One region of the Streptomyces sp. NPDC092369 genome, then DNA from elsewhere that is predicted to be linked to it. Evidence: predicted binding sites of a transcription regulator. Region 1 holds the regulator's gene; each other region holds the start of a gene.
The links. Region 1 encodes HrcA, which represses chaperone genes, less so after heat shock. Its sites were predicted from a motif close to TTNGCACTCNGNNNNNCNGAGTGCNAA; they were not measured.

Region 1 (9,703 bases):
CCGCCCGCCATGGGCGCCTGCACGATCGGGTGAGGGAAGAGATCGGTCAGTGCGGAGGACATGACGGCATGTTGTCACGTCCTCCGAACAAGTCCGAATCGGCCTCGGCAGAGCATAGGCCGACGGCACCTGACGGCACCGGTGGCCGATTCCGACCTCTGGGAAGTCCGGGGGCGGAAGCCCCCGGAAGCCCGTCACCGACCGTTGAACGCGTCCTTCAACCGCGAGAACAGCCCTTGCTGCCCCGGCTGACTGTGCCTACCCGGGGGACGACCCCCGGACCCCCAGCAGCCCACCCGCAGCCGACGTCACCGACCGTTGAACGCGTCCTTCAGCCGCGAGAACAGCCCCTGCTGCCCCGGCTGGAACTGCCCCGTGGGGCGCTCCTCGCCGCGTAGCTGGGCCAGTTCGCGCAGCAGGCGCTCCTGTTCCGGGTCCAGCTTGCTCGGGGTCATGACCTCGACGTGCACGATGAGGTCGCCCCGGCCGCCGCCACGCAGATGCGTGACGCCCCGGCCGTGCAGCGGGATCGACTGGCCGGACTGGGTGCCGGGCCGGATGTCGACCTCCTCCAGGCCGTCCAGCGTCTCCAGCGGCACCTTGGTGCCGAGGGAGGCCGCGGTCATCGGGAGGGTCACTGTGCAGTGCAGGTCGTCACCGCGCCGCTGGAACATCGCGTGCGGCAGCTCGTGGATCTCCACGTACAGGTCGCCGGCGGGGCCGCCGCCGGGGCCGACCTCGCCCTCTCCCGCGAGCTGGATGCGGGTGCCGTTGTCGACGCCGGCCGGGATCTTGACTGTCAGCGTGCGGCGGGAGCGGATCCGGCCGTCGCCCGCGCACTCCGGGCACGGGGTCGGCACGACCGTGCCGAAGCCCTGGCACTGCGGGCAGGGGCGCGAGGTCATGACCTGGCCCAGGAAGGACCGGGTGACCTGGGACACCTCGCCGCGACCGCGGCACATGTCACAGGTCTGGGCCGAGGTCCCCGGCGCCGCGCCCTCACCGTTGCAGGTGGTGCAGACGATCGCCGTGTCGACCTGGATGTCCTTCGTGGTGCCGAAGGCCGCCTCGTCCAGCTCGATGTCCAGCCGGATCATGGCGTCCTGGCCCCGGCGGGTCCGCGAGCGCGGGCCGCGCTGCGAGGCCGTGCCGAAGAACGCGTCCATGATGTCCGAGAAGTTCCCGAAGCCGCCCGCGCCGAAGCCGCCGGCACCGCCGCCGGCCTGCGAGAGCGGGTCGCCGCCGAGGTCGTAGACCTGCTTCTTCTGCGGGTCCGAGAGCACCTCGTAGGCGGCGTTGATCTCCTTGAACCGCTCCTGGGTCTTCGGATCCGGGTTGACGTCCGGGTGCAGCTCGCGCGCGAGCCGACGGAACGCCTTCTTGATCTCTTCCTGCGACGCGTCGCGGCGCACGCCGAGAACGGCGTAGTAGTCCGTGGCCACTTACGACTCCGCCAGGATCTGTCCGACGTACCGTGCCACTGCGCGTACCGCTCCCATCGTTCCCGGGTAATCCATGCGGGTCGGTCCGACCACGCCGAGCTTGGCGACTGCCTCGCCGCCCGAACCGTAGCCCACCGACACCACGGAAGTGGAGTTGAGTCCCTCGTAGGCGTTCTCGTGACCGATGCGTACGGTCATGCCCGAATCCCCTGCCTCGCCAAGCAACTTGAGGAGTACGACATGTTCCTCCAAGGCCTCCAGAACGGGGCGGATGGTGAGGGGGAAGTCATGTCCGAAACGGGTGAGATTGGCCGTTCCGCCGATCACCAGCCGCTCCTCGTTCTCCTCGACGAGTGTCTCCAGGAGGGTGGAGAGCACCGTCGAGACCGTTCCGCGGTCCTCCACGTCGAAGGCGTCGGGGAGGTCCTCCACGAGCCGGGGGACGTCGGAGAACCGGCGGCCCGCGACCGTGCTGTTGAGCCGCGCCCGCAGATCCGCGAGCGAGGTCTCCCCGAAGGGCGCCGGACAGTCCACCATGCGCTGCTCGACCCGGCCGGTGTCCGTGATCAGCACCAGCATCAGCCGTGCGGGAGCCAGTGCGAGCAACTCCACATGGCGCACGGTCGAGCGGGTCAGCGAGGGGTACTGCACGACGGCGACCTGCCGGGTGAGCTGCGCGAGCAGCCGTACCGTGCGGGCCACCACGTCGTCGAGGTCGACGGCGCCGTCCAGGAAGTTCTGGATGGCGCGCCGCTCGGGGCCGCTCATCGGCTTGACGCCGGCGAGCTTGTCGACGAAGAGCCGGTAGCCCTTGTCGGTGGGGATGCGCCCGGCGCTGGTGTGCGGCTGGGCGATGAAGCCCTCGTCCTCCAGGGCCGCCATGTCGTTGCGCACCGTCGCCGGGGAGACGCCGAGGTTGTGCCGCTCGGTGAGGGCCTTCGACCCGACCGGCTCCTCGGTGCCGACATAGTCCTGGACGATGGCGCGCAGCACCTGGAGCCGTCGTTCACTCAACATCGCGCACACCTCCCGAACTCGTCCCCTGGGCACTTCGCCTGGCACTCTGTCCAGCCGAGTGCCAGCATTCCCCGGCCAGTGTACGGCGGAGGGGTACTCCCCGGGCAAGGACGGCCTGCGGAGCGACCCCGTACAGCTAGCGTCGCCGTATGACGGTGACTTGGGAAGAGCTGGGGTGGGAGCGGCTGGCGCCGGGAGTCGGCCGGTGCCGGCTGCCCGGCTGGGACTGCACGGCGGGGCTGGTCGTCGGGGACGGCACGGCGCTCGTGATCGACGCGGGGTCGAGCCTGGCGGAGGGCGCGCTGGTGCGCACGCGCGCGCAGGAGCTCGCCGGTCACCGTGTGACCCATCTCGCGCTCACGCATCCGCATTTCGACCATGTCTTCGGGGCGGCCGCGTTCGCGGGCGCGGAGGTCTTCGGCGCGGTGGGCCTGGACGTGATGTCCGTCCACGCGCGCGAGGAGCTGCGGCTGGACGCGGTGCGCAACGGGCTGGCCGAGGGGACGGCGACCGAGGCAGCGGCCACGCTCGTCGCCCCGCACCACCAGGTCTCCGGCGAGTGGACGCTCGACCTGGGCGGCGGCCGGCAGGTCCTGCTGGCGAACGTCGGGCCGGGCCACACCGCCCACGACCTCGCGGTCCTCGTCCCCGCCCTGCCCGACTCCCCGGCGGTGGTGTTCTGCGGCGACCTGGTCGAGGAGTCCGGCGAGCCCCAGGCGGGCCCCGACGCCGTACCGTCCCAGTGGCCCGCCGCCCTCGACCGCCTGCTCGACCTGGGCGGCGCGGACGCGCTGTACGTGCCGGGTCACGGGGCGGTGGTGGACGCGGGGTTCGTGCGGGGGCAGCGGGACGCGTTGGCGGCCCGTTTCGGCGTGTCGTGACGGTGACCGGGCCGCTTCTCCTATCGTCATCCGAATGCGCCAGTACTCCGCCGACCTGACCCCGCCGTGGAAGAAGCCGAAGCCCGTCCCCGAGGTCCCGGCGGAGGCCGGACTGGTCGTGGAGGAGCCCGGCACCGGTTTCTGCGGCGCGGTGATCCGCTGCGAGGCGGGCACGGTGACCCTGGAGGACCGCTTCGGCAAGCACCGGGTGTTCCCGCTGGAGCCGCGCGGCTTCCTCCTGGAGGGGCGCGTGGTGACCCTCGTACGCCCGCCTTCCGGCCCCGCCCGTCCCTCCCGTACGGCGTCAGGTTCGGTCGCCGTGCCGGGCGCACGCGCGCGTGTGGCGCGTGCCGGGCGCATCTACGTCGAGGGGCGGCACGACGCGGAACTGGTCGAGCGGGTGTGGGGCGACGACCTGCGGGTCGAGGGCGTGGTCGTGGAGTACCTGGAGGGCGTGGACGACCTGCCCGCCATCGTGGACGAGTTCGGGCCAGGCCCCGACGCCCGGCTCGGCATCCTGGTGGACCACCTGGTGCCGGGCACCAAGGAATGGCGGATCGCCCAGGGGGTGACGAGCGAGCACGCGTTGGTCGTCGGTCACCCGTACATCGACATCTGGGAGGCCGTGAAACCGTCCTCCCTGGGCATCGAGGCGTGGCCCCGGGTCCCGCACGGGCAGGACTGGAAGACGGGGGTGTGCCGGGCGCTGGGGTGGCCGGAAAACACCGGTGCGGCCTGGCAGGCGATCCTGGGGCGGGTGCGGTCGTACAAGGACCTGGAGCCTGAACTGCTCGGCAGAGTCGAGGAGTTGATCGACTTCGTCACGGATAGCGGTGAGGCCTGACGTCGGGGAACGTTCCGAAATCGCTGGTGTCCAGTTCGAGCCCCAGGACCTCCAACGGGACCGAGTTGCCGAACTTGATGATCTGTTGCGCCAGATAGTCGGCATCCTCGCCGTCGCCCTCAGGCTTCGTCAGCAGGACGCACTGCGCCATGATCGGATCGAGGATCAGATACGCAGGGACCTTGCCCGCCGCGTAGATGGACCTCTTGACCACGTAGTCCTGATGAACGCTGGACTTGGAGACGACCTCGACAACCAAGGTGACCAGCTGGGACGGCAGAAGATGCCCCGAGGCCGGCAGCGCATCCGGCGCCGCCACGAGCAGATCCGGGATGGGCACACTCTCCTCGCCGACGATGTCGACATCCTGGGTCTGGATGGGGTACCAGCGATCCATGGGGATCTGCCGCTGTGCGTGCAGCACGATCAGGTTGTGCACCAGATCTGGGCTGGCCATCATCACAATTACCCCCCGGAGGAGCTCAGCCTTGACGCCCTCAGGAGGCTCGAACTTGTCGAGGTAATCGGCCAATCCACGCTCGTCCACAACGGTCATCTCCATGGCCTCCCATCCGCCGCGTCCTTTTGGCGGCGGCCTATGAACGAGGTTAGGGACCGAACCGACGTTCCGCACCGATTCACTCGCCCGAGTGATCAGTCCACCAAGTCCCGCACCACCGCGTCCGCCAGCAGCCGCCCGCGCAGCGTCAGCACCGCCCGCCCCTCGACGTACGGCTCCTCCTGGAGCAGCCCGTCCGCCAGCGCCCGGCGTGCGGCCCTCAGTCCCTCCTCGTGCAGCAGCGACAGTGGTACGCCCTCGATCAGCCGCAGCTCCAGCAGGATCCGCTCCACGCGCCGGTCCTCGTCCGACAGCAGCTCCCGGCCCGCGCCCGGCGAGCGGCCCGCCGCCAGCGCCCCCGCGTACGCGCCCGGGTGTTTCACGTTCCACCAGCGCACTCCGCCGACGTGGGAGTGCGCGCCGGGGCCGGCGCCCCACCAGTCGGCGCCGCGCCAGTACAGCTCGTTGTGGAGGCAGCGGCCGGCGTCGGAAGTGGCCCAGTTGGAGACCTCGTACCAGTCGAATCCGGCGGCGGAGAGCATGTCCTCCGCGATCAGATACCGGTCCGCGTGGACGTCGTCGTCGGTCATCGGGACCTCGCCGCGGCGGATCCGGCGGGCCAGCTGGGTGCCCTCCTCGACGATCAGGGCGTACGCGCTGACGTGGTCGGGGCCGGCGCCCAGGGCCGCTTCGAGGGAGGCCCGCCAGTCGTCGTCGGACTCGCCGGGGGTGCCGTAGATCAGGTCGAGGTTGACGTGTTCGAAGCCCGCCGCGCGGGCCTCCGCGACGCAGGCCTCGGGGCGGCCGGGGGTGTGGGTGCGGTCCAGGATCTTCAGGACGTGCTGTTTCGCGCTCTGCATGCCGAAGGAGATCCGGTTGAAGCCGCCCGCGCGGAGCGTGGCCAGATAGCGCGGGTCGACGGACTCCGGGTTCGCCTCCGTGGTGACCTCCGCGTCCGGCGCGAGGCCGAACTCGTCGCGGACCGCGCCCAGCATGCGTACGAGATCGTCGGCGGCCAGCAGGGTCGGCGTACCGCCCCCGACGAACACCGTGCGGACCGGGCGCGGGTCGTCGCCGAGCACCTTGCGGGCCAGGCGGACCTCGTCGATCAGGGTGTCGGCGTAGTTGTCGCGGGAGGCGAGGACGCCACCGGTGCCGCGCAGCTCGGTCGCGGTGTAGGTGTTGAAGTCGCAGTAGCCGCAGCGGGTCGCGCAGTACGGGACGTGCAGATAGAACCCGAGGGGGCGGTCGGCGGCGCCGGCCAGCGCGGCCTGCGGGAGGGCGCCGTCGTCGGGGACCGGTTCACCGTCGGGGAGTGCGGAAGGCATGCGTTCCATTGTCCAGCACGGCGGCCAGGTCCTTGTCCGACCGTGTCCTGGACGCCGCTCAAGCCTGTTCCGCCTGTTCCGCCTGGAGCACCAGCAGCGCCAGGTCGTCCTCCGGTGGCCTGCCGCCGAACTCGTGGACCAGGCGTCGGATGCGCTCCGCGATCAGCTCGGCGCTCAGTCCCGCGCAGCCGGCGAACGCCGTCGCGAGGCCGTCGGCATCGTCGAACTGGCGTAATCCTGAACGCCGTTCGGTCACGCCGTCGGTGACGCAGAGCAGGGTGTCGCCGGGGCGCAGTTCGAAGGTCTCGCTGGTGTACGTCTCGTCCTCGATGACACCGAGGAGCGTCTGCGGGCGCGCGGCCGTGCACACGCTGCCGTCGGGGCCGAGCAGGAGCGGGAGCGGGTGTCCGGCGGAGGCGAGGGTGCAGCGCACTCCGCCGTCGAAGGGTGCCAGCTCGCCGTAGAGGAGGGACAGGAAGCGGGTCTGCGGGCCGTCTCCGGGGCCGGGAGGTCGGACCAGGGCCCGGGCGGCGGCGTCCGCGGCCTCCGTGGCGTCGTCGAGGAGGAGGCGGTTGAGGCGGTCCAGGACGTCGGCGACCCGGTAGCCCTCGCGGGCCAGCAGCCGCAGCCAGGGGCGGGCGAGACCGATGACGACGGCGGCCTCGGGGCCCTTGCCCTGGACGTCGCCGACGGCGAAGCACCAGCGGCCGTCGCCGGCCGGGAAGAGGTCGTAGAAGTCGCCGCTGGGGCCGCCCTTGTCGCAGGGCTCGTACACGAGGGCGCTGCGCACGCCGGGGATCTCGGCGACGGCGACGGGCAGCAGGCCGCGCTGCAGGACCCGGCTGATGGTGGCCTGGCGGGCGTACTGGCGGGCCGCGCCGACGGCGAGCGCGACCCGGCGGCTGAGGTCCTCGATCAGCCCGGTGACCTCGTCGGGGAAGCGCAGGAGTCCGGCCCGCCCGATGACGAGCGTGCCCAGCGGACGGCCGCCCGCGATCAGCCGGTACGCGAGTGCCGTGCCGTGCGGGCCGAGGGCGTCCTCGGGCCAGGGATAGCCGGCGGGTCCCGACCGGGAGGTGTCGGCGGGGTGCGGCGGCTCCTTCTCCAGGGCCCGGCGCAGGTCCTCGATGCGGTTCTCGCTGCCGTGCCAGACACGGGCGAGCCGCAGCCCGGTGCCGCCGCTGCCGTCGGCCCAGCCGCCGCGCCCGGTCGCCTCGTCCTCCAGCCAGACCGCGCACCAGTCGGCCAGCCGCGGCACGATCAGCTGGCCGGCGAGCGCGGCGACGAGGTTCTCGTCGAGCTGTCCGGCCAGCAGGTCGGAGGCCTCGGCGAGGAAGGACAGGGCGCCGCGGTCCAGCCACTCGCGGTCGTACTCGGCGCGCAGGGGCTCGGGGGCGAGGATCTCGGCGGCGTCCAGGCCCTGGGTCACGGCGTGCCGGCCGGTGTACTCCTCGATGCCGTCCGCGGCCGTGGTGCCCTCGGCCGACAGCCGCGCCCAGACCGTCTTGGCGCCCCTGCGGTAGGTGACGCCCCAGGACGAGGCGAGCGTGGCGACCAGGCGCAGCCCGCGGCCGTGCTCCGGGGTCTCGTGCGGCCCCGGCCGGTCCGGGTCGCGGGGTGTCCGGGAAGGGTCTGCGTCGCGGGGTGCGCGGGAGGCGTCCGGGTCGCGGGGCGCGCGGGAGGGGTGGTGGTCGCAGACCTCGACGACCACGTCACCGTTCGCCTCCTCCAGCCGGCACGCCACCTCGACGTCGGTGCCGGCATGCACGACGGCGTTGGTGACGAGTTCGCTGACCACGACCACGGCGTCGTCGGCGAGCCGGTCGGTGAGGTGTTCGGTGCCGGGCAGGGCGACCTCGGCCCATTCGGTGAGGGCTGCGCGCACGATCGCGCGGGCGCTGCCGGGCGCGAGGGGGCTACCGGGGAGCGCGGCGGACTTCTGCGCGCGCGGGCGCACACCGCCCGAGCGCTGCTCCAGGCTCCCGCGCTGCTCCCCGCTCCCGCGCCTCTCCGCGTTCCCGCGCCCCTCCGCACTCCCGTGCGCGGGCGCATCGGAGGCGCGGAAGGCGGTCTCCCGTTGCGTCGGAATGGCCCCCATCGACAGCTCCCGGAACGGTTCGCACGAATACACCTCGGCAGACGTCGACAGAGTGACAGACTGGCCAGGCCCATAAGCGCCGAGTTACCGAAGTGGGCCGCCATGAGTGAGAACAGTGGTACGCGTGTGCTCGAAGACGGTCAGAATCCGGAACAACTTCGAGCATCGGAGCTGCGCCCGCTGCTCGCCGCGATGATCGCGGCCCGGGACGGTGACTTCACCAAGGTGCCGGAGACCGGCCAGGGGCTGGTGGCCGAACTGACGGCCGCCTTCAACCAGATCATGGACCGCAGCACGCACTTCAACTCCGAGGTGCAGCGCGTGAAGCGGGAGCTGGTGCGGCACGGGCGGCTCGACGAGCGGGTCAGCGCCAGTCCGGGTCAGGGCGCCTGGACCTCCCGGGTCAACGACGTGAACCAGCTGCTCGACGCCCTGGTGGCGCCGGCGGCCAACGCCACGCGGGTGCTGGACGCGGTGGCCGGCGGCGATCTGACCCAGCGGGTCGATCTGCACGACGGCAGCAGGCAGTTGCGCGGGGACCTGCGCCGCCTTGGCCGGGCCGTGAACAAGATGGTGGACCAGCTGTCGCTGTTCACCGGCGAGGTGACGCGGGTCGCGCGCGAGGTGGGCACGGAGGGACGGCTGGGCGGCCGGGCCAAGGTGACGGGCCTGTCCGGCAGTTGGCGTGATGTGACCGAGGCGGTCAACACGATGGCGTCCCGGCTGACCGCGCAGGTGCGGGACATCGCCCTGGTGACGACGGCGGTGGCGCGCGGCGACCTGACCCGGACGGTGACCGTCGAGGCGACCGGTGAGCTGCTCGAACTGAAGCTGACCGTGAACACGATGGTGGACCAGCTGTCCGCCTTCGCCGACGAGGTGACGCGCGTGGCGCGCGAGGTGGGCACCGAGGGGCAGTTGGGCGGGCGGGCCCAGGTGCGCGGCGTCTCCGGCGTCTGGAAGGACCTCACCGACAACGTCAACTTCATGGCCTCGAACCTGACTTCACAGGTACGGAACATCGCCCAGGTGACGACCGCCGTGGCCAACGGCGACCTGTCGCAGAAGATCACCGTGGACGCGCAGGGCGAGATCCTGGAGCTGAAGTCGACCATCAACACGATGGTGGACCAGCTCTCCGCCTTCGCCGACGAGGTGACGCGCGTGGCCCGCGAGGTCGGCACCGAGGGCAACCTCGGCGGGCGGGCCCAGGTGCGAGGCGTCTCCGGCGTCTGGAAGGACCTCACCGACAACGTCAACTTCATGGCGGACAACCTGACGTCGCAGGTCCGCAACATCGCCCTCGTCTCCACCGCCGTGGCCCAGGGCGACCTCGGCAAGAAGATCACGGTCGAGGCGAAGGGCGAGATCCTGGAGCTGAAGTCCACGATCAACACGATGGTGGACCAGCTCTCCGCCTTCGCCGACGAGGTCACCCGCGTCGCCCGCGAGGTCGGCACCGAGGGCAACCTCGGCGGCCAGGCGCAGGTGCGCGGCGTCTCCGGCGTCTGGAAGGACCTCACCGACAACGTCA
Region 2 (9,703 bases), on a different contig from region 1:
CGCCCGGTCCACGACAGCAGGTTGGCCTGAACCGTGCGCATTTGAAAGGCTCACACCGTGAACCACGCCCAGCTCACCGCCCTCGGTCGCGCCCTCCGGCTCCTCGGTGAGCACGGCGAGGCGCTGTCCACCGACACCCCGGACGCCAAGCTGCACGAGGCCAGGGCCGATCTGCGCCGGGCCCTGGACCTGCTGGACGAGAGCGTCACCGGCGCCGCCCCCGCCACCCGCTGCCCCGAGCATCCGAACGGCCCGGTCGACGAGAACGCCCACGACCTGTGCCTGCTCTGCGAGACCCGCCGCCGCTCCGCCCGCCGCGCCGAGTTCAACGGCCCCGCGATGCCGGCCAGGAGCGCCGACACCACCGCCTCCTCCCGCTACGGCGTCCGCTCCGACCGCCCGCAGCCCCAGGAGCGCTGGCTGCCGGAGCTGTGGAACGGGCAGGAGTGGCAGCTGTGCGGTACGCCACGGCGGGACCGGCACGAGGCCGAGCTGTATCTCACCGCCCAGCGCCGCGCCCCCCGGGCCGCGATGGCGTACCGGCTCGTGCACGAGTTCACCGACTACGAGGTGCTGCGGGTGTGGGGCACACCGGTGAAGGTCGACATCGAGCCGCTGGGCAACTTGTAGGCGCCGCCCGCTACTTGGGCAGCTCCAGCGTCCCGAACTCGTACCCCTCCCAGAGGCGGCGCGAGCTCTCCCCCGGGTACGGGACGACCTGCGGGTCCGCGTCCAGGACCTGGACCAGGCGCCGTTCTCCGTCGTACGCCGGCCAGCCCGGGTCGCCGCCTCGCGCGAACGCCGACCAGGAGGAGCGGAAGCGGGTGGACAGGGCCCGGGCCTCCGCGGGCACCTCCGCGCCCCCGAACAGCAGGATGCCGAGGTCCGCCGCGTACGTGCCGAACAGCAGCGGGATGTCCAGGGCGTGGCAGGCGCCGAAGATGCCGTCGGCGCCGGGGGCCGGCCAGGTCAGTTCGTAGACGTGGGCCCGGCCGCCGCCCTTGAGCTGGGCCTCGGCCAGGTGCAGGGTCGGCATGGCGAACAGCCAGTCCGTCCAGACCTGTTCGAAGAGTTCGACGGGTGTGGCGTCCGGGAAGGCGGCGCGGTAGGAGCGCTCGCCGTCCGGCCGGGGCGCGTAGGTCCGCAGGGCCCACTCGGCCTGCTTGTCGCCGACCTCGGCCGCGGTTCCGGACAGTTGGGCCAGGACCGCGAAGAGGCGGTACTCGTCGCGGTTGTGGCCGGTGAGGAGGTCCACGTCCCGGGCCGCGCCCGCCGCCAGGGCCTCCCAGGGGGTGACGGGGAGGACCTCGCCGTCGACGACCGGTGAGAAGGGGGTCGCCGTCGCCGCGACCTGGCCCCACCGCTCCCCGTACGCGCGCATCTTCTGGCCCAACGCCTCGCCGGGCACGGTGAGTTGGTGGGGGGCGAGGGTGGAGAGGTCGGCCGCCGTGGGGCGCAGGCCCGCCTCCTCGGCGATGGCCGCGGCGATGTCCCGGGCCAGTTCGTCGGAGAAGAACGTGCCGGGCACGCTCTGCGCGATCGCCCGCCCGAACAGGCCCCGCGCGCTCGGCATCGCGAGCAGCGAGGCCACCGACCCGGCCCCTGCCGACTCCCCGAAGACGGTGACCTGTTCGGGGTCCCCGCCGAACGCCGTGATGTTGTCCCGTACCCACTCCAGGGCCGCCACCTGGTCGAGCAGTCCGCGGTTGGCGGGCGCTCCCTCGATGCGGGCGAAACCCTCCACGCCCACGCGGTAGTTGAAGGTGACGACGACCACGTCGCCCTCGCGCGCGATGTGCTGGGCGTCGTAGCCAGGACTGCCCGCGTGGCCGAGCTTGTAGGCGCCGCCGTAGATCCAGACCATGACCGGGCGCCGGGCGGCCGGCTCCGGGTCCGGGGTCCAGACGTTGACCGTCAGCCAGTCGTCGCCCGTGGGGACGGCCGCCGGGCCCTTGAACCCCTGGATCCCCGACTCCTGCGGAGGCGGCGGCCCGAAGGCGTACGCCTCCCGGGTGCCGTCCCAGCTCCGGACGGGCCGCGGCGCCCCGAACCGGGCCTCCCCCACCGGGGGTTCGGCGAACGGAATACCGCGGAAGACGGTGAGCCCGTCCTCCCGCCGCCCACGCACCGCCCCGGCGGCGGTCCGCACGACAAGCCCCGCGGGCTCGCTGGTCGTCATCGACTGCTCCTCACTCATGAGTCGCGGGACTCCTCGGCCCCGACGTACCGCTCGATCAGCTCCCGCGTCCGCTCCCGGTCCAGTTCGTACACCGTCTCGTGGGCACGGGGGTCGCGGGCGTGGAAGGTGTGGAACATCGGGCCCGTCGCGCCGCCCAGCTCGACCAGCGAGGCGGACGCGCCGCGCACCGCGCGTTCCGTGCCGGAAGGTGTCGTCAGGTCGATGCGGTTGACCACGCCGGGGGTCACCCAGACCGGGACCCCGGCCAGCAGCCCGAAGAGCTGGAGATGGAAGTGTCCGGTGAGGACGACCCGGACGTCACTGCCGCGGATGACGTCCGCGAGGGCGTCCGGGTCGCGCAGCCCGAAGACGCGCTGCGTCTCGACGTCCAGGGCGAGGGGCGGATGGTGGAAGGCGAGGATCGTGCCGTGCGCGGGGTCGGCCGGGGTCGCCAACACCCCGCGCAGCCAGTCGAGTTGCTCGTCCCCCAGCCATCCGTGCACCTTGCCCGGCACCAACGAGTCCAAGGTCACGACCCGCCGGCCGGCCACCGTGCTCACGGCGGCCCGCTCGCCCCGCGCCGACCCGAGGACCGCCTCGGCCCGCTCGGTACCGTCGGCCGCCAGATGCCCGCTCCCCAGCACCTTGCCGAACGCCTCGCGCTCGTCGTGGTTCCCGGTCGTGAAGAACACCGGCGCGCCCCACCGCCGCGCGAACTCCGTGATCAGCTCACGGGCGGTCGTGTACGCCTCCACGGCTCCGTCATCGGCGATGTCACCGGTGACGAAGACCGCGTCGACGTCTCGCTGGTGGCGCAGCTCGCCGAGCATGAGACGGAGGGATTCGGTCGCGTTGACACCGTGCCGGTTGGGGGCGTCGGTGCGGTCCAGATGCGTGTCGGACAGATGGATGATCCGCATACGACGGAACGCTAGCCGAGCGCCCTCCCGCGGTCACCGCCCCGGATCCGGTCTCCGGTCGCTCAGCTCAGGGTCTTCAGGGCCGCCGCGTCGTACGGCTTGAGTTCGTCGAAGCGACCCGCGAGGACCTTCGCCGCCCACTCGGGGTCCTGGAGCAGGGCGCGGCCGACGGCGACCATGTCGTACTCCTCGCGCTCCAGGGCGTCCAGCAGGTCGTCGATGCCCTTGAGCGGGGCGCCCTCGCCCTTGAAGCCCTTGAGGAAGTCGCCGTCGAGGCCGACCGAGCCGACGGTGATGACGGGCTTGCCGGTGAGCTTCTTGGTCCAGCCGGCGAGGTTGAGGTCGGAGCCGTCGAACTCGGGGAGCCAGTAGCGGCGGGTGGAGGCGTGGAAGGCGTCGGCGCCGGCCGCCGCGAGGGGCGCCAGGATCGACTCCAGCTCCTCGGGGGTCTCGGCCAGGCGGGCCTTGTAGACGTCCTGCTTCCACTGCGAGTAGCGGAAGATGATCGGGAAGTCGGGGGACACGGCCTCGCGGACCGACCCCACGATCTCCGCCGCGAACTTGGTACGGGCGACCGGGTCACCGCCGTAGGAGTCGGTACGGCGGTTGGTGCCGGCCCACAGGAACTGGTCGAGCAGATAGCCGTGGGCGCCGTGCAGTTCGACCCCGTCGAAGCCGATCCGCTCGGCGGCGACCGCGGCCTCGACGAACGCGTCGATGACGTCGTCCAGGTCGTCCTGGGTCATCGCCTTGCCGGTGGGCTCGGTGGCGCCGATCCGCAGCCCCGAGGGGCCGACCGCGGGGGCGTCGGCGTACGGCGGCTGGCCCTGCTCGCGCACCATGCCGATGTGCCACAGCTGCGGCACGATCCGCCCGCCCGCCGCGTGCACCGCGTCGGCGACCTTCGCCCAGCCCGCCAGCTGCTCCTCGCCGTGGAACCGCGGGATGCGGTCGCTCTGCCCGGCCGACTCGTGTCCGACGTACGTGCCCTCGGTGACGACGAGACCGACGCCGGCCGCGGCGCGGCGCGCGTAGTACGACGCCACGTCCTCGCCGGGGATGCCGCCCGGGGAGAACTGGCGGGTCATCGGCGCCATCACGATGCGGTTGGGGACGGTCAGGCCGCCCAGGGCGATCGGCCGGGAGAGGATCTCGGCCGCGCGGGAGGCGGCGGACGTGGAGGCGGAGGCGGAGGCGGAGGCGGTCACGTGGGGGAACTCCTTGGGGTACCGGATGGTATGTGCGCGTGCATTGAACGTCGGTCAACGTTCAACGCCTGCGACGGCCATCGCATTCCGCCCCGCCGGCACCTCACATTGTGATCCCGGACACGCCGAAGGGCGGCACCCCCTGCCGGAGCAGGAAGTGCCGCCCTCCGTAAGGACGTTGATCAACCGGAACCGGTCGATCAGAAGTCCATGTCACCGCCCGGCATGCCGCCGCCGGCCGGCGCGGCGGCCTTCTCCGGCTTGTCGGCGATGACGGCCTCGGTGGTGAGGAACAGCGCGGCGATGGACGCGGCGTTCTGCAGAGCGGAACGCGTGACCTTCGCCGGGTCGATGATGCCCTCGGCGATCATGTCGACGTACTCGCCGGTGGCCGCGTTCAGACCCCAACCCACGGTCAGGTTGCGGACCTTCTCGACCACGACGCCGCCCTCGAGACCACCGTTGACGGCGATCTGCTTGAGCGGGGCCTCCAGGGCGAGCTTCACGGCGTTGGCGCCGGTCGCCTCGTCACCCGTCAGCTCCAGCTTCTCGAACACCGCGGAGGCCTGCAGCAGGGCCACGCCACCACCGGCGACGATGCCCTCCTCGACGGCCGCCTTGGCGTTGCGCACGGCGTCCTCGATGCGGTGCTTGCGCTCCTTGAGCTCGACCTCGGTCGCGGCACCGGCCTTGATGACGGCGACGCCACCGGCGAGCTTGGCCAGGCGCTCCTGGAGCTTCTCGCGGTCGTAGTCCGAGTCGCTGTTCTCGATCTCGGCGCGGATCTGGTTGACCCGGCCGCCCACCTGGTCCGAGGACCCGGCGCCGTCGACGATGGTGGTCTCGTCCTTGGTGATGACGACCTTGCGGGCACGGCCCAGGAGGTCCAGGGACGCGTTCTCCAGCTTGAGGCCGACCTCCTCGGAGATGACCTCGCCGCCCGTGAGGATGGCGATGTCGCCGAGCATGGCCTTGCGACGGTCACCGAAGCCCGGAGCCTTGACGGCGACGGACTTGAAGGTGCCACGGATCTTGTTGACGACCAGGGTCGACAGGGCCTCGCCCTCGACGTCCTCGGCGATGATCAGCAGCGGCTTGCCCGACTGCATGACCTTCTCCAGGAGCGGGAGCAGGTCCTTGACGGAACCGATCTTGGAGTTGGCGATCAGGATGTAGGGGTCGTCGAGCGACGCCTCCATCCGCTCCATGTCGGTGGCGAAGTACGCCGAGATGTAGCCCTTGTCGAAGCGCATACCCTCGGTGAGCTCCAGCTCCAGACCGAAGGTCTGGGACTCCTCGACGGTGATGACGCCTTCCTTGCCGACCTTGTCCATCGCCTCGGCGATGAGCTCGCCGATCTGGGTGTCGGCGGCGGAGATGGAGGCCGTGGAGGCGATCTGCTCCTTGGTCTCGACATCCTTGGCCTGCTCGAGGAGGGCACCGGAGACGGCCTCGACGGCCTTCTCGATACCGCGCTTGAGGGCCATCGGGTTGGCACCGGCGGCTACGTTGCGAAGGCCCTCACGGACCAGCGCCTGCGCCAGAACGGTCGCGGTGGTCGTACCGTCACCGGCGACGTCGTCCGTCTTCTTGGCGACTTCCTTGACCAGCTCGGCGCCGATCTTCTCGTACGGGTCCTCGAGCTCGATCTCCTTGGCGATGGAGACACCATCGTTGGTGATCGTGGGGGCGCCCCACTTCTTCTCGAGGACGACGTTGCGGCCCTTGGGGCCGAGCGTCACCTTCACGGCGTCCGCGAGCTGGTTCATGCCGCGCTCGAGGCCGCGCCGCGCCTCCTCGTCGAACGCGATGATCTTGGCCATGTGAAGTGGTCCCTCCAGGACTGGGGGTGATTCCTTCGGACCGCGCCCGCGCCCGCGACGGACGGCTCGCATGCCCTGTGGTTCCTTGCCCCACCCGGCCTGCGGGCCTCACCGACCCGGTCCTTCTTGTCACTCTCACCTTCAGAGTGCTAACGCCAATGATTAGCACTCGCCCCCTGCGAGTGCAAGCGGCTCTCGGGGATCGGCAGGCGGCCGGGGCGCCGTCGAGGGCACGCACAGACATGGCGAGGGGCCCGCACCCTGTCGGATGCGGACCCCTCGCCATGTGAAATGTTCAGGCGGTGACGCGAACCATGTCGGCCTGCGGGCCCTTCTGACCCTGCGAGATCTCGAACTCGACCCGCTGGCCCTCTTCCAGGGTGCGGTAGCCGTCCATCTGAATGGCGCTGTAATGGACGAAGACGTCCGCACCACCGTCGACCGCGATGAAGCCGTACCCCTTCTCCGCGTTGAACCACTTGACGGTGCCCTGAGCCATGCCTAACTCCCCTATTACTGGCCCTTGCACAGATCCACACTTCGTGGATCCGGGTCAGACCTCACCCCCCACGGATTGGGGGCGTGCGCCGGAACGCGTCGACCGCGGCCGAATGTATCCGTCCAACTGCCGTCTGCAACAGGTCAATCCGACGAGAATTCAGGGCACGACCGGTCGGGAATCTGCCGAGAATTCGTTAAAATTCAGGGCAAGTCGGGCTCCATAAAAGGCGCAAAACACACAAAAAACCTGCTTACTTTGGCTACTTCTTGTCGCCCGTGCAGCAGGTTTCCGGGGAGGCCGACCCGTGGATCGGCGGCGCGTTCCCCAACTGTACCTCGCTCAACCCCACTGAATTGCCCCCTCCGCTTCTCTCACGGAGGGGGCAATCGGATGAACTCTCGGTAATCGCTATTACCGACGGTAATTATCAGCCACGATCCGGCCGGGATCAGCCACCCGCGACGGCCGGGATGATCGAGACACCCGCACCGTCCGGGGTCACCGTCTCCAGCCCCTGCTCGAACCGCACGTCGTCGTCATTCACGTACACATTGACGAACCGCCGCAGCTTGCCCTGATCGTCCAGTACGCGCGCGGCGATACCGGTGTGGTTCTTCTCCAGATCGGCGATGACCTCGCCGAGGGTCGCGCCCTCGGCCGTCACCTCTGCCTCGCCACCCGTGTAGGGACGCAGGATGGTCGGGATACGGACGGAAACGCTCATGATGCGAGGCCTGCCTCTCGGAAGGAGTCGAGGTTCGGGCGGATGGTGGCGGTCAGACCGGTGCCGGCCACCGCGTCCAGGGTCTTCAGGCCGTCGCCGGTGTTCAGTACGACCGTGGTCCTGGTCGGGTCGAGCAGACCGTTCTCGATCAGCTTCTTCGCGACGCCGACCGTCACGCCACCGGCCGTCTCCGCGAAAATACCCTCGGTGCGGGCCAGCAGCTTGATCGCATCGACCACCTGCTCGTCGTTCACGTCCTCCACCGCACCGCCCGTGCGGCGCGCGATGTCGAGAACGTACGGTCCGTCCGCCGGGTTGCCGATGGCCAGCGACTTGGCGATGGTGTTCGGCTTCTGGGGGCGGACCACGTCGTGACCGGCCTTGTAGGCCACGGACACCGGCGAGCACCCCTCGGCCTGCGCGCCGAAGATCTTGTACGGCTTGTCCTCGACGAGGCCGAGCTTGATCAGCTCCTGCAGCCCCTTGTCGATCTTCGTGAGCTGCGAGCCGGAGGCGATCGGCACGACCAGCTGGTCGGGCAGCCGCCAGCCGAGCTGCTCGCAGATCTCGTAGGCCAGGGTCTTGGAACCCTCCGCGTAGTACGGCCGCAGGTTGACGTTGACGAAGCCCCAGCCCTCGCCGGCCGGGTCGCCGATCAGCTCGGAGCAGAAACGGTTCACGTCGTCGTAGTTGCCCTCGATGCCGACGAGCTCGCCGCCGTAGATCGCGGCCATGACGATCTTGCCCTGCTCCAGGTCGTGCGGGATGAACACGCACGAGCGGAAACCGGCGCGCGCGGCGGCGGCGCCGACCGCGCCGGCCAGGTTGCCGGTGGAGGAGCAGGAGAGGGTGGTGAAGTCGAAGGCGCGCGCCGCTTCGATGGCCTGCGCCACGACGCGGTCCTTGAAGGAGTGCGTCGGGTTGCCGGAGTCGTCCTTCACGAAGAGCTTGCCGGCGTCGACACCCAGCTCGCGCGCGAGGTTGTCGGCCTGGACGAGCTTGGTCCAGCCGGGGTTGATGTTCGGCTTGGTCGCCACGTCCGCGGGGACCGGCAGCAGCGGCGCGTAACGCCAGATGTTCGCGGGACCCGCTTCGATCCGCTTGCGGAGCTCCTCGGTTTCGTAGGCCGAGAAGTCGTACGCGATCTCGAGCGGGCCGAAACACTCCTCGCACGCGAAGACCGGTCCGAGCGGTACCCGGTGGCCGCACTCACGGCAGGAGAGCGCCGCGGCCGGGCCGAGGTCTACGGTGGAGTCGGTGGTGCTTGCAACAGTCTGCACAGCCATGGAGGCGAGGCCCTTTCTCCTCATCTTCCTCGCGACGCATCTCGTCGCGAGACGGATTTGGCACCTTCCCTAGCCGGGAGCCTCGCGGAACGATCAACACTGATCTACGAGACCGGCTGGAGGGTTGCCGGGGCTTCATCGGGCCGTATCCCTCTGCCCCTCTGGATGAGCGGTATGCGGTTGTATGAGCGATTGTGGGCGCCTCCGACCCCCGACATGCGATGGTCATCAGCGTTGTTCAAGACTGTAACCGAAGGCCAGGACAGTTGAGCTAGCCGTCCGAACCGCGAGATGGATCACAGAAGATCCAATCGCCGAGAGAACGCAGAGGAGCCGCGCACTGTGCTGAACGAAGTCGAGCGTTGGCTGAGCACCCGCTCCTGGTCCGTGACCGATCGCCCGCTCCACAAGATCCTGGCCGCGAAGCACCGCACGGGCCAGTCGGTCAGTGTCGTGCTGCCCGCGCTCAACGAGGAGGAGACCGTCGGCGACATCGTCGCCGTCATCCGTCACGACCTCATGCAGCAGGTCCCGCTCGTCGACGAGATCGTCGTCGTCGACTCGGGATCCACCGACCGCACGTCCGAGGTCGCCGCGGCGGCCGGGGCACGGGTCGTCCACCGCGACGACATACTGCCGCACATCCCGCCCGTGCCCGGCAAGGGCGAGGTGCTGTGGCGCTCGCTCCTGGTCACCACCGGGGACATCGTCTGCTTCATCGACGCCGACCTGAAGGAGTTCTCCTCGGACTTCGTCTCCGGCATCGTCGGCCCGCTGCTCACCGACCCCGGCGTCGACCTCGTCAAGGCGATGTACGACCGCCCGCTCGGCGGCGCCGCGGGCCAGGGCGGCCGGGTCACCGAGCTGATGGCCCGCCCGCTGCTGAACATGCACTGGCCCCAGCTGGCCGGCTTCGTGCAGCCGCTGGGCGGTGAGTACGCGGCCCGCCGCAGCCTGCTGGAACAGCTGCCGTTCCCGGTCGGGTACGGCGTCGAACTGGGCATGCTGGTCGACGCCCTGCACCTGGTGGGCCTCGACGCCCTGGCCCAGGTGGACGTCGG
Region 3 (9,703 bases), on a different contig from region 1:
GTGACGGTGGCCCTGCAGTTCCGCGCGACCACCACGCGGCGCGAGCTGTTGCCGCGGCTGCTGCCGGCGGGCGAGGCGCTGCATCCGGAGTCACTGGCACAGGCGCGCAAGTACGCGGCGGAGCACGCCGGCGCGCACCCGGCACAGCGCGCGGCGGAACACGCGGGCTGACCGTCCGGGAGCGCGCGGGCCGACCGCGGGCGCGGCCTGCGTGCACGGGCCTTCACCTATCGGGAGGCCGTGTGCAGCAATCGGGCGAATGCGTTCCAGGTCACTAATCTTGCGTCATGACAACGGCTCTGATTACGGGATCGACCGCGGGCATCGGCGCCGCGTTCGCGCGGCGGCTGGCGGCCGACGGGCACAACCTGGTGCTGGTGGCCCGGGACACCGAGCGGCTCGGGCAGCAGGCGACCGAACTGCACGACCGGCACGGCATCGAGGCGACGGTCCTGACGGCGGACCTCGCCACGGACGAGGGCATCGAGGCGGTGGCCGCGCGGCTGTCCGACCGCAAGAACCCGGTCGACCTGCTGATCAACAACGCCGGCTTCGGCAACAAGGGCCGCTATCTCGACGTACCGATGGCCGATGAGCTCAGGATGCTCAAGGTGCACTGCGAGGCGGTGCTGCGGCTGACGTCGGCGGCGGCGGAGGCGATGCGCGAGCGCGGGCGGGGCGGGGTCGTCAATGTGGCGTCGGTGGCCGCCTTCGTGCCGCGCGGGACGTACGGCGCGTCCAAGGCGTGGGTCGTGCAGTTCACGCAGGGCGCGGCGAAGGACCTGGCCGGCAGCGGGGTGCGGCTGATGGCGCTGGCGCCGGGGTTCGTGCGGACGGAGTTCCACGAGCGGGCCGGGATGGGCACGGACAACATCCCTGGCTGGATGTGGCTCGACGCGGACAAACTGGTCGCGGCGGCGCTGCAGGATCTGGCCCGCGGCAAGTCGCTGTCGATCCCGGACCCGCGCTACAAGGTGCTGATGGGTCTGGTGAAGGTGACGCCCCGTGCCCTGCTCGGCGGGGTCACGTCAAAAACCGGGCGGAAGTACGGGCCGCAGTGACGGCGGCGGGAGGCGTCCCGCCAGGTGGTGCAGGGGATCAAGGCACCGGAGCGGGCGGGTCGGAGCCGGTGGCCGCGCCCGCTCGGGCCCTCGTCCCGCTCCAGCGGGGCCCTCTCGCGGACTGCCGCCCCGGCGGAGATCGCTACGGGCGGCGAACCGGAACGCGAAGCGAAGCGCCGGATCCCCCGCACCACTTCGCGGGGCGTGCCCCGGCAGCGCGAAGGCCCGGCGCCCCCCGAGGGGTGCCGGGCCTTCGACGATTCACCGACCTGCGTCAGTGGGAGTGGCCGTGGCCACCGGCCGCGGCCGGCTCTTCCTCTTCCTTCTTCTCGACGACCAGGGTCTCGGTCGTCAGCAGGAGGGAGGCGATGGAGGCCGCGTTCTCCAGGGCGGAGCGGGTGACCTTGACCGGGTCGATGACGCCGGCCTTGACCAGGTCGCCGTACTCGCCGGTGGCGGCGTTGAAGCCCTGGCCCTTGTCCAGCTCGGCGACCTTCGCGGTGATGACGTAGCCCTCGAGGCCCGCGTTCTCCGCGATCCAGCGCAGCGGCTCGACGACCGCGCGGCGCACGACGGCGACACCGGTGGCCTCGTCGCCGGTCTTGCCCAGGCCGCCCTCCAGCACCTTCGCGGCGTGGACGAGCGCGGAGCCACCACCGGAGACGATGCCCTCCTCGACCGCGGCGCGGGTCGCGGAGATGGCGTCCTCCAGACGGTGCTTCTTCTCCTTGAGCTCCACCTCGGTGGCGGCGCCGACCTTGATCACGCACACGCCGCCGGCCAGCTTCGCGAGGCGCTCCTGGAGCTTCTCGCGGTCCCAGTCGGAGTCCGTGTTCTCGATCTCGGCCTTGATCTGGGCGACGCGGCCGGTGACCGCGCCGGAGTCGCCGGCACCGTCGACGACTGTGGTGTCGTCCTTGGTGACGGTGACGCGGCGGGCGGAGCCGAGCACGTCCAGGCCGACCTGGTCGAGCTTGAGGCCGACCTCCTCGGAGACGACCGTGGCGCCGGTGAGGATCGCCAGGTCCTCCAGCATCGCCTTGCGGCGGTCGCCGAAGCCGGGGGCCTTGACCGCGACCGCGTTGAAGGTGCCGCGGATCTTGTTGACCACCAGGGTCGACAGGGCCTCGCCCTCGACGTCCTCGGCGATGATCAGCAGCGGCTTGGAGGAGTTGGCCTGGATGACCTTCTCCAGCAGGGGCAGCAGGTCGGCGATCGCGGAGATCTTGCCCTGCGTGATGAGGATGTAGGGCTCGTCGAGGACGGCCTCCATGCGCTCCTGGTCCGTCACGAAGTACGGCGACAGGTAGCCCTTGTCGAAGGCCATGCCCTCGGTGAAGTCCAGCTCCAGACCGAAGGTGTTGGACTCCTCGACGGTGATGACACCGTCCTTGCCGACCTTGTCCATCGCCTCGGCGATGAGCTCGCCGACCTGGCTGTCCTGCGCGGACAGACCGGCGACGGCCGCGATGTCGGCCTTGTCGTCGATCGGGCGCGCGGTGGCGAGCAGCTCCTCGGAGACGGCGGCGACGGCCGCGTCGATGCCCTTCTTCAGGGCGGCCGGGGAGGCGCCGGCGGCGACGTTGCGCAGGCCCTCACGGACGAGCGCCTGGGCCAGCACGGTGGCGGTGGTCGTACCGTCACCCGCGATGTCGTTGGTCTTGGTCGCCACCTCCTTCACCAGCTGGGCGCCGAGGTTCTCGTACGGGTCGTCGAGCTCGACCTCGCGGGCGATGGTGACACCGTCGTTGGTGATGGTGGGAGCGCCGAACTTCTTGTCGATGACGACGTTGCGGCCCTTGGGGCCGATCGTCACCTTGACCGTGTCGGCAAGCTTGTTGACGCCGCGCTCGAGGGCGCGACGGGCGTCCTCGTCGAACTTCAGGATCTTCGCCATGGGAGCGTAAGCCCTCTCGGGAGTTCAGGGGTGGAAAAAAGCTGCGCCCCCGGCGCCCGGCTCAGTAGTCGTCGCGGGGGGCCAGGGGCGCAGCATTGAAGCGAAAAAGGCTTCGAGGTGAATTACTTCTCGATGATCGCGAGAACGTCGCGAGCCGAGAGGACGAGGTACTCCTCGCCGCTGTACTTCACTTCGGTGCCGCCGTACTTGCTGTACAGCACGATGTCGCCGGTCTTGACGTCGAGCGGCAGGCGCTCGCCGTTCTCGAAGCGGCCCGGGCCAACGGCGAGGACGACGCCCTCCTGGGGCTTCTCCTTCGCGGTGTCCGGGATGACCAGGCCAGAGGCCGTGGTCTGCTCGGCGTCGAGCGGCTGGACCACAATGCGGTCCTCGAGCGGCTTGATGGCAACCTTGGAGCTGGCGGTCGTCACGATCCGACCTCCCCCTTCGGAGATCTCACGGGGTTAACTGTCTGAGGTGGCGACCAGGTGGATCCGTCGTCGCGGGTGCCGGACCTGCCCGTCGCTATTGGCACTCCCCAGTGGCGAGTGCCAGAACCGAGACTATGACCGCAGTTAGCACTCGGTCAAGCGGAGTGCCAATTAGCCACGAGATGCCGGTCACGTGTCGACGTACGCGCAGCCCCCTGCGGCCTACAGGTAGTCCTCCAGCCGTCCCACCGTAAGCCCGGCCTTCTCCGCCTCCCGCAGCACCCGTACCGTCCGCTGCCGCAGGGTCAGGCCCGCTGTCTCGTCCGAGGGGATCGACACGATGTCGCCCGGCCGCAGCCGCCGCACCCCTCCGTCGTACGTCAGCGTGCCGTCGTCCGTCGCAGTCACCCGCCACAGCACCACCGCCGACACCCCGCAGTCCCCCGCCGCCCGCAGTGTCGTCGTGTCGTACGTGCCGTAGGGCGGGCGGAAGAGGCGGGGGCGCAGACCGAAGCGGGCGCGGAGTTTGTCCTGCTGGCCGCAGATCTCGGCGCGCTGGCCGAGGTAGGGCAGGCCGCGCAGGGCGGCGTGGTCGAGGGTGTGGTTCTGGATGGTGGCGCCGACCGACTGGAGGCGCGCGAAGTGGCCGTACCCCGGTCCCACCACGCTGTCGGTGAGGAACATGCTGACGGGCAGCCGGAGTTCACGGACCATGTCGACGAACCGCGGGTCCTGCTCGGCGCCGTCGTCGTACGTGAGGAAGACCACCTGGTCGCGGGTCGGCACCCGGGAGAGGACCGGCGGCAGCCCCGGGCCCGCCGAGCGGGCGGCGGGGAGGCGGACGGCCCGCGGGGCCGGGGCGAGCGGGGCGGTCAGGCCCCAGCGGCGGTACGGCGGCTGCGCGGCGCCGGCCGGCCCGTGCGGGCGTACCCGCTGGGCCGCCTTCCTGCCCAGCCGTTCGATGGGGTCGACGGACTGGGCGCAGCCGGCGAGCAGCGCGGCCGCCAGGACACCGGCCAGCAGGCCCCGGCCCCGCGCTTTCACAGGTAGTCCTCCAGCCGGGCCACCGCGTAGCCCTGGGCCGTGACCTTGTCGAGGAAGCGGCGGACCATGTCGGGCATGGTGCCCTTCCAGTCCTCGCGACCGCGGAAGTGGCTGAGCACGATGTCGCCGGGGTGCAGGTCCCGGTCCCACTCGCGGTACTCCCAGTGGTCGACGAAGACCTCCTCGTCCCAGATCGGCGCGTACTTGATGCCGCAGTCCTTGGCGGCGCGCAGGGTGTCCTGGTTGTAGTTGCCGAAGGGCGGCCGGAAGAGGGTGGGGCGCTTGCCGAACTGCTTCTCGATCACGTCCTGCATGCCGCAGATCTCGTGCTTCTGACGGCGGTAGGACAGGGCCGGCAGGTAGGGGTGGTGGAGGGTGTGGTTGTTCAGGACGACACCCCGGTCCTGCATCTTCTTGAAGTACGGGTAGTCGTCCTTGATCAGGTAGTCGCTGAGGAACGCGGTGTACGGGATCTTCAGGTCGCTCATCATCCGCAGGAACGCCGGGTCCTTCTCGGCGCCGTCGTCGATGGTGAGGAAGACGACCTTCTCCTTGGTGGGGATCGTGGTGAAGACCGGCGGGAGGTTCAGTTCCTCCTGGTCGTCCACCTCGAAGCCCTTGCGGGCGGTGATCTCCGGCTTGTGCGCGGGGGCGGCGGGCGCGGTCAGCGGGACCGTCCGCAGCCCCCAGCGCTTCGCGGCGGCGACCCGGGCGGCATGGGCGGCACGCAGTCTCGTGGCGTAGGCGTCGAGGGCGCGGGCCGGGGCCGCCTTGAGCACCTGCTGACCCGGCGCCGGCCGCACTCCGTGCCCGTGCCCGTCCGCCGCGTCCCGCCCGCCGTCCTGCGCACAGCCGGCGGCGAGGGCGGCGACGGCGAGCGCGGCGATTCCGCCACGGATCCGACGACCCAAGAACGACCCATTTTTGTCATTTTGTACGACTGCTCGCATGGTGCCGGATCCTCGCAGGCCAGGCCCCTGCTCCCGGCCCGACACCGCGGCCGGCCACGCACCATCCACCGACTGGCCCACAATGATCCGGTGAACGACCTCGCCCTCCTCCTCACCCCGCAAGGCCGCGCCCTCCTCGACGAGGTGCGTGACACGGCCCCGGCCGACGAGCTCGCCGTCGCCACCCGGCTGCGCCGCGAGCACCCCGCCGAGCTGGTGTCGGCGGCGCTCGGGCAGGCCCGGCTGCGGCAGCGGGCGGCGGCGAAGTTCGGCGCCGAGGACGCGGGGCGGATGTTCTTCACGCCCAACGGGGTCGAGCAGTCGACGCGGGCGAGCGTGGCGACGTACCGGGCCGAGCGGCTGAAGGCGCAGGGGGTGACCTCGCTGGCCGACCTGTGCTGCGGGATCGGTGGGGACGCGATCGCGCTGGCGCGGGCCGGGATCCGGGTGCTGGCCGTGGACCGGGATCCGCTGACGGCGGCCGTGGCGCGCGAGAACGCGGCGGCGCTGGGTCTCGCCGAGCTGATCGAGGTGCGGGAGGCGGACGTCACCGAGGTGGACACGGCGGGCTGGGACGCCGTGTTCGTGGACCCCGCCCGGCGCGGCGGACGCGGCCGGATCTTCGACCCGGAGGCCTACTCGCCACCCCTGTCCTGGGCGATCGAGGCCGCGCTCAAGGCGCCCCGTGCCGCGCTGAAGGTCGCCCCCGGCATCCCGCACGAGGCGGTGCCCGGCGCGGCCGAGGCCGAGTGGATCTCGGACGGCGGGGACGTGAAGGAAGCGGTGCTGTGGTTCGGGACCGAGCCGGGCGCGGTGCGCGCGACCCTGCTGCCGGGCCCGCGCACGCTGCTCGGCAGGGGCCTGCCGGATCCCCAAGTCCGGCCCGTGGGGCGCTACTTGTACGAGCCCGACGGCGCCGTCATCCGCGCCCACCTGGTCGCCGAGGTGGCCGAGGAACTGGACGGTGGGCTGATCGACCCCACCATCGCCTACGTCACCGCGGACGAACTGCGCCCGACCCCGTACGCCACCGCCTACGAGATCAGCGACCAACTCCCCTTCAGTCTGAAGAAGTTGAAGGCGCTGTTGCGGGAGCGGGAGGTCGGGATCCTGACCGTGAAGAAGCGGGGGTCGGCGGTGGAGCCGGAGGAGTTGCGGAAGAAGGTCAAGCCGCAGGGGCCCAACTCGGCGACGGTCTTCCTGACACGCGTGGCGGGGGCGCCGACCATGTTGGTCGGCGCCCCCGCGTAGGGCCTGACTACCGCCGTCCTACTGGTGGTTGGCCGTCCTGAGCGGACCCAGGTGCGGATCGGCCGTCACCGGGCCGGACTTGGCCGGGGCGGCGGCGGGAGCGGAGGTCTCCGCGCGCAGGGAACGCGCACCCGCGGGCTCGACCCCGTTGTAGTACGGCACGTACGTGAACTGGCTGCTGTTCGCGCTCATCGCGGCGCCCGCCGTGTTCAGCGTGCCCGACGTGACCGAGGAGGTGGGTCCGAAGGCGACCGCCAGCTGCGTGCCCGCGGACTCACGGAGCAGGTAGCTCTTGGGGTCGGCGGACAGGTCGGGCCGTGAGGTCCACACGAGCGGCGCGTAGATGTTCATCGCCGCGCCCGCCGAGACACCGTCCCGCCAGGCGCCGGTGTAGGCGAACGCCACCTGGCTGGGCACGGTCCACCAGAACTTGGCGAGGGCCACCGAGAGACCCTCGCTCGTGCCCGACGTGACCGGGTAGTAGTAGTACGTCGACGGCCACCTGGAGAACGAGGTGTGCGTCAGCGCGTACTTCGCGTCCGAGCCGACCGGGATGACCATGGTCTTGTCGGGGTTCACGCTGTTGAGGTACGACTTCACGGCCGCCGTCAGCTTCTTGCCGTTGCTGAGGACGAAGGTCGCCGTGCTCGCGGTGCCGTCGGAACCGGCCGCGGAGGCCGCCGGGAGGGCCGCCTTGTAGTCGTTGCCGCTGGCCAGGAACACGTACTTCGGGGCGGTGGTGATCGCCTTGGAGACCTTGACCGAGGTGTCGTAACGGTCCACGCCGGACAGCCGCTTGGGCACGTAGCCGAGCGCCTTGACCTGGGTGGAGACGTTGGTGGCGAGGGTCGAGGTGCCGCCGAGCAGCCAGACGGACGCGCCCTTCTTCAGGGTGCGCTTCAGCTCGTTCTTCACCGCCGTGGACAGACCCGTCTTCGGGGTCATCAGGACCGGGCCCCGCTTCTTGCCGGCCAGGGCGGGCGCGGTGAGCGAGTACGCCGTGCTGTCCCGGTTGATCAGGACCGCGGTCTTGGCGTTCAGCAGGCCCGGCGTGCTGGTGCCGACGGTGTTCCAGCTCCAGCGGGAGGCGGCGATCGCGGTGGCGTAGCTGTCGCTGCCCCAGACCCGGGCGGTGGTGTTCTTGCGCAGCGGCTGCCAGCTGGGGTTGCTGCCGTGCGCGCCACCCGGGACCACGGTGAGGGCGCCGTCGGCCACGGAGGCGTACTCGGTGGTGTGCGTGTCGACGCCGTTCGCCGAGGCGTGCACGTCGAAGACGATCCGGGTGCCGGTGGGCGACCAGGACGGGTTGGCGTAGGAACGGGCGTCGGTGGTGAGCTGCTTGACGCCGGTGCCGTCGGCCTTCGCCGTGAAGACCTGCCCGTCGCGGACGAAGGCCAGCTTGGTGCCGTCCGGCGACCAGGCGGGCTGGGTGGCGTCGGTGAGGACGCGCTTGACCGTGTTCGTGGACGCCGTGTAGACGTACACGCCCGGAGCGCTGGAGCAGTTGCCGGTGCGGCGCTCGAAGGCGACCAGGCCGGCGGTGTTCACGGTCGGCTCGGTGTCGCAGACCGTGGACGGCTCAAGGGAGTTGGACAGCAGCGGGGCCGGGGCGTAGGAGCCGTCGGAGGGACCGTAGGCGAGCTGGCCGCCGGTGGCGAAGGCCACGTAACGGCCGCCCCACCCGAAGGTCAGGTCGGTGTAGGTGGCGCTGGAGCGCATGCCCTCGGCCCGGGGCAGGGTGATCTTCGTGGTGCCGCCGGTGCGGACGCTGGTGATCGTCTGCCCGTTGATGACGGCGAAGCGGCTGCCGTCGGGCGCCCAGGCCGCGTACTCCCCCGAGCCCGCGCCCGGGACGGCGGTGGCCGCGCCGGTGGCCGGGTCGACCAGCCAGGGCCCGTCGGTCAGGATCCTGCCCTCGGTGCCCGGCCAGGGCCCGGCGTCGTCGGCGACGGCTCCGGGAGCGGTGGCCAGGGTCCCGACGGCGGCGAGTGCCGCGGCGGTGGCGAGCGCCGCGACATGGCGGCGCGTGAACGGTCTCAAGTTGTCGTCTCCCCCACGGAGCGGATGACCTGACGCGGATCACGTCATCCAGTCGGAATTCAGTCGATTGGTGCCGCGCACGGCCGGGTCGGCGTCTGTCCCCCAGGCGACCACACAGCCGATGCTCAGCGGCCGGATCACTGTAGTGTCCAACGAGGCGGGATGGGAACAGAGTTACGAGTAAACACTCGGGTGGTTCCAGGTCAAGGACGGCACTTCCCGGCCCGGTCCAGCAGCATCTCCCGCTCCCGCTCGTTGCGCGCGAGCCCCGCCGCCCGTACGAACTCCTCGTGGGCCTCCGCCGTCCGCCCCAGCCGTTCCAGCAGGTCGCCACGGACGCTGGGCAGCAAGTGGTAGTCCTTCAGGGCGGGTTCGGCGGCGAGGGCGTCGACGATGACCAGCCCCTCGGCCGGCCCCCGAGCCATCGACACGGCGACCGCGCGGTTGAGTTCGACGACGGGTGAGGGCGCGCGGGCGGCCAACAGGTCGTACAGCGTGGCGATCGTGCGCCAGTCGGTCTCCTCGTAGGTGTACGCGTGCGCGTGGCAGGCGGCGATGGCGGCCTGGAGGGCGTAGGGGCCGGGGGCGCCGGTGGAGGTGGCGTCGGCGCGGCCCAGGGCGGTGATGCCGCGGGCGATCAGCATGCGGTTCCAGCGGCGCCGGTTCTGGTCCCGGAGCAGGACGGGCTCGCCGCCCGGGCCGGTGCGGGCGGCGGTCCGGGACGCCTGGAACTCCAACAGCGAGGTCAGCGCGTGCACTTCGGGTTCCTTCGGCATCAGCCCGGACAGCACGCGGGCAAGCCGCAGCGCGTCCTCGCACAGCGCCGGGCGCAGCCAGTCGTCGCCGGCGGTGGCCGCGTACCCCTCGTTGAAGATCAGGTAGATGACGTCGAGCACGGAGCCCAGCCGGGCCGCGCGCTCGGGGCCGTAGGGCACTTCGAAGTCGACGTTCTTCGTGGCGAGGGTGCGTTTGGCGCGGACGATGCGCTGGGCGACCGTCGGTTCGGGGGTGAGGAAGGCGCGGGCGATC

Region 2: a site for HrcA is predicted at 6,257-6,283, ahead of groL (chaperonin GroEL). Genes of this name have one in related genera too.
Region 3: a site for HrcA is predicted at 3,534-3,560, ahead of groES (co-chaperone GroES). Genes of this name have one in related genera too.

Annotation. Positions count from the first base shown of each region.
Region 1 is NZ_JBIVQP010000002.1:1,018,870-1,028,572, forward strand. Features, by position in the region: gene ACIQI8_RS14280 (nitronate monooxygenase) at 1-62, opposite strand, end outside; gene dnaJ (molecular chaperone DnaJ) at 309-1,442, opposite strand; gene hrcA (heat-inducible transcriptional repressor HrcA) at 1,443-2,459, opposite strand; gene ACIQI8_RS14295 (MBL fold metallo-hydrolase) at 2,609-3,340, shown strand; gene ACIQI8_RS14300 (DUF3097 domain-containing protein) at 3,375-4,184, shown strand; gene ACIQI8_RS14305 (Uma2 family endonuclease) at 4,162-4,740, opposite strand; gene hemW (radical SAM family heme chaperone HemW) at 4,839-6,071, opposite strand; gene ACIQI8_RS14315 (SpoIIE family protein phosphatase) at 6,130-8,169, opposite strand; gene ACIQI8_RS14320 (HAMP domain-containing protein) at 8,272-9,703, shown strand, end outside.
Region 2 is NZ_JBIVQP010000006.1:479,834-489,536, forward strand. Features, by position in the region: gene ACIQI8_RS34090 (hypothetical protein) at 58-630, shown strand; gene ACIQI8_RS34095 (carboxylesterase/lipase family protein) at 641-2,179, opposite strand; gene ACIQI8_RS34100 (metallophosphoesterase family protein) at 2,194-3,099, opposite strand; gene ACIQI8_RS34105 (NADH:flavin oxidoreductase) at 3,162-4,307, opposite strand; gene groL (chaperonin GroEL) at 4,508-6,130, opposite strand; gene ACIQI8_RS34115 (cold-shock protein) at 6,426-6,629, opposite strand; gene ACIQI8_RS34120 (MoaD/ThiS family protein) at 7,081-7,356, opposite strand; gene thrC (threonine synthase) at 7,353-8,642, opposite strand; SAM riboswitch class I at 8,660-8,814, opposite strand; gene ACIQI8_RS34130 (glucosyl-3-phosphoglycerate synthase) at 8,985-9,703, shown strand, end outside.
Region 3 is NZ_JBIVQP010000003.1:1,188,935-1,198,637, forward strand. Features, by position in the region: gene ACIQI8_RS22235 (MOSC domain-containing protein) at 1-171, shown strand, start outside; gene ACIQI8_RS22240 (SDR family NAD(P)-dependent oxidoreductase) at 288-1,061, shown strand; gene groL (chaperonin GroEL) at 1,336-2,958, opposite strand; gene groES (co-chaperone GroES) at 3,081-3,389, opposite strand; gene ACIQI8_RS22255 (polysaccharide deacetylase family protein) at 3,612-4,433, opposite strand; gene ACIQI8_RS22260 (polysaccharide deacetylase family protein) at 4,430-5,383, opposite strand; gene ACIQI8_RS22265 (methyltransferase domain-containing protein) at 5,474-6,634, shown strand; gene ACIQI8_RS22270 (cell wall-binding repeat-containing protein) at 6,653-8,674, opposite strand; gene ACIQI8_RS22275 (RNA polymerase sigma factor) at 8,878-9,703, opposite strand, start outside.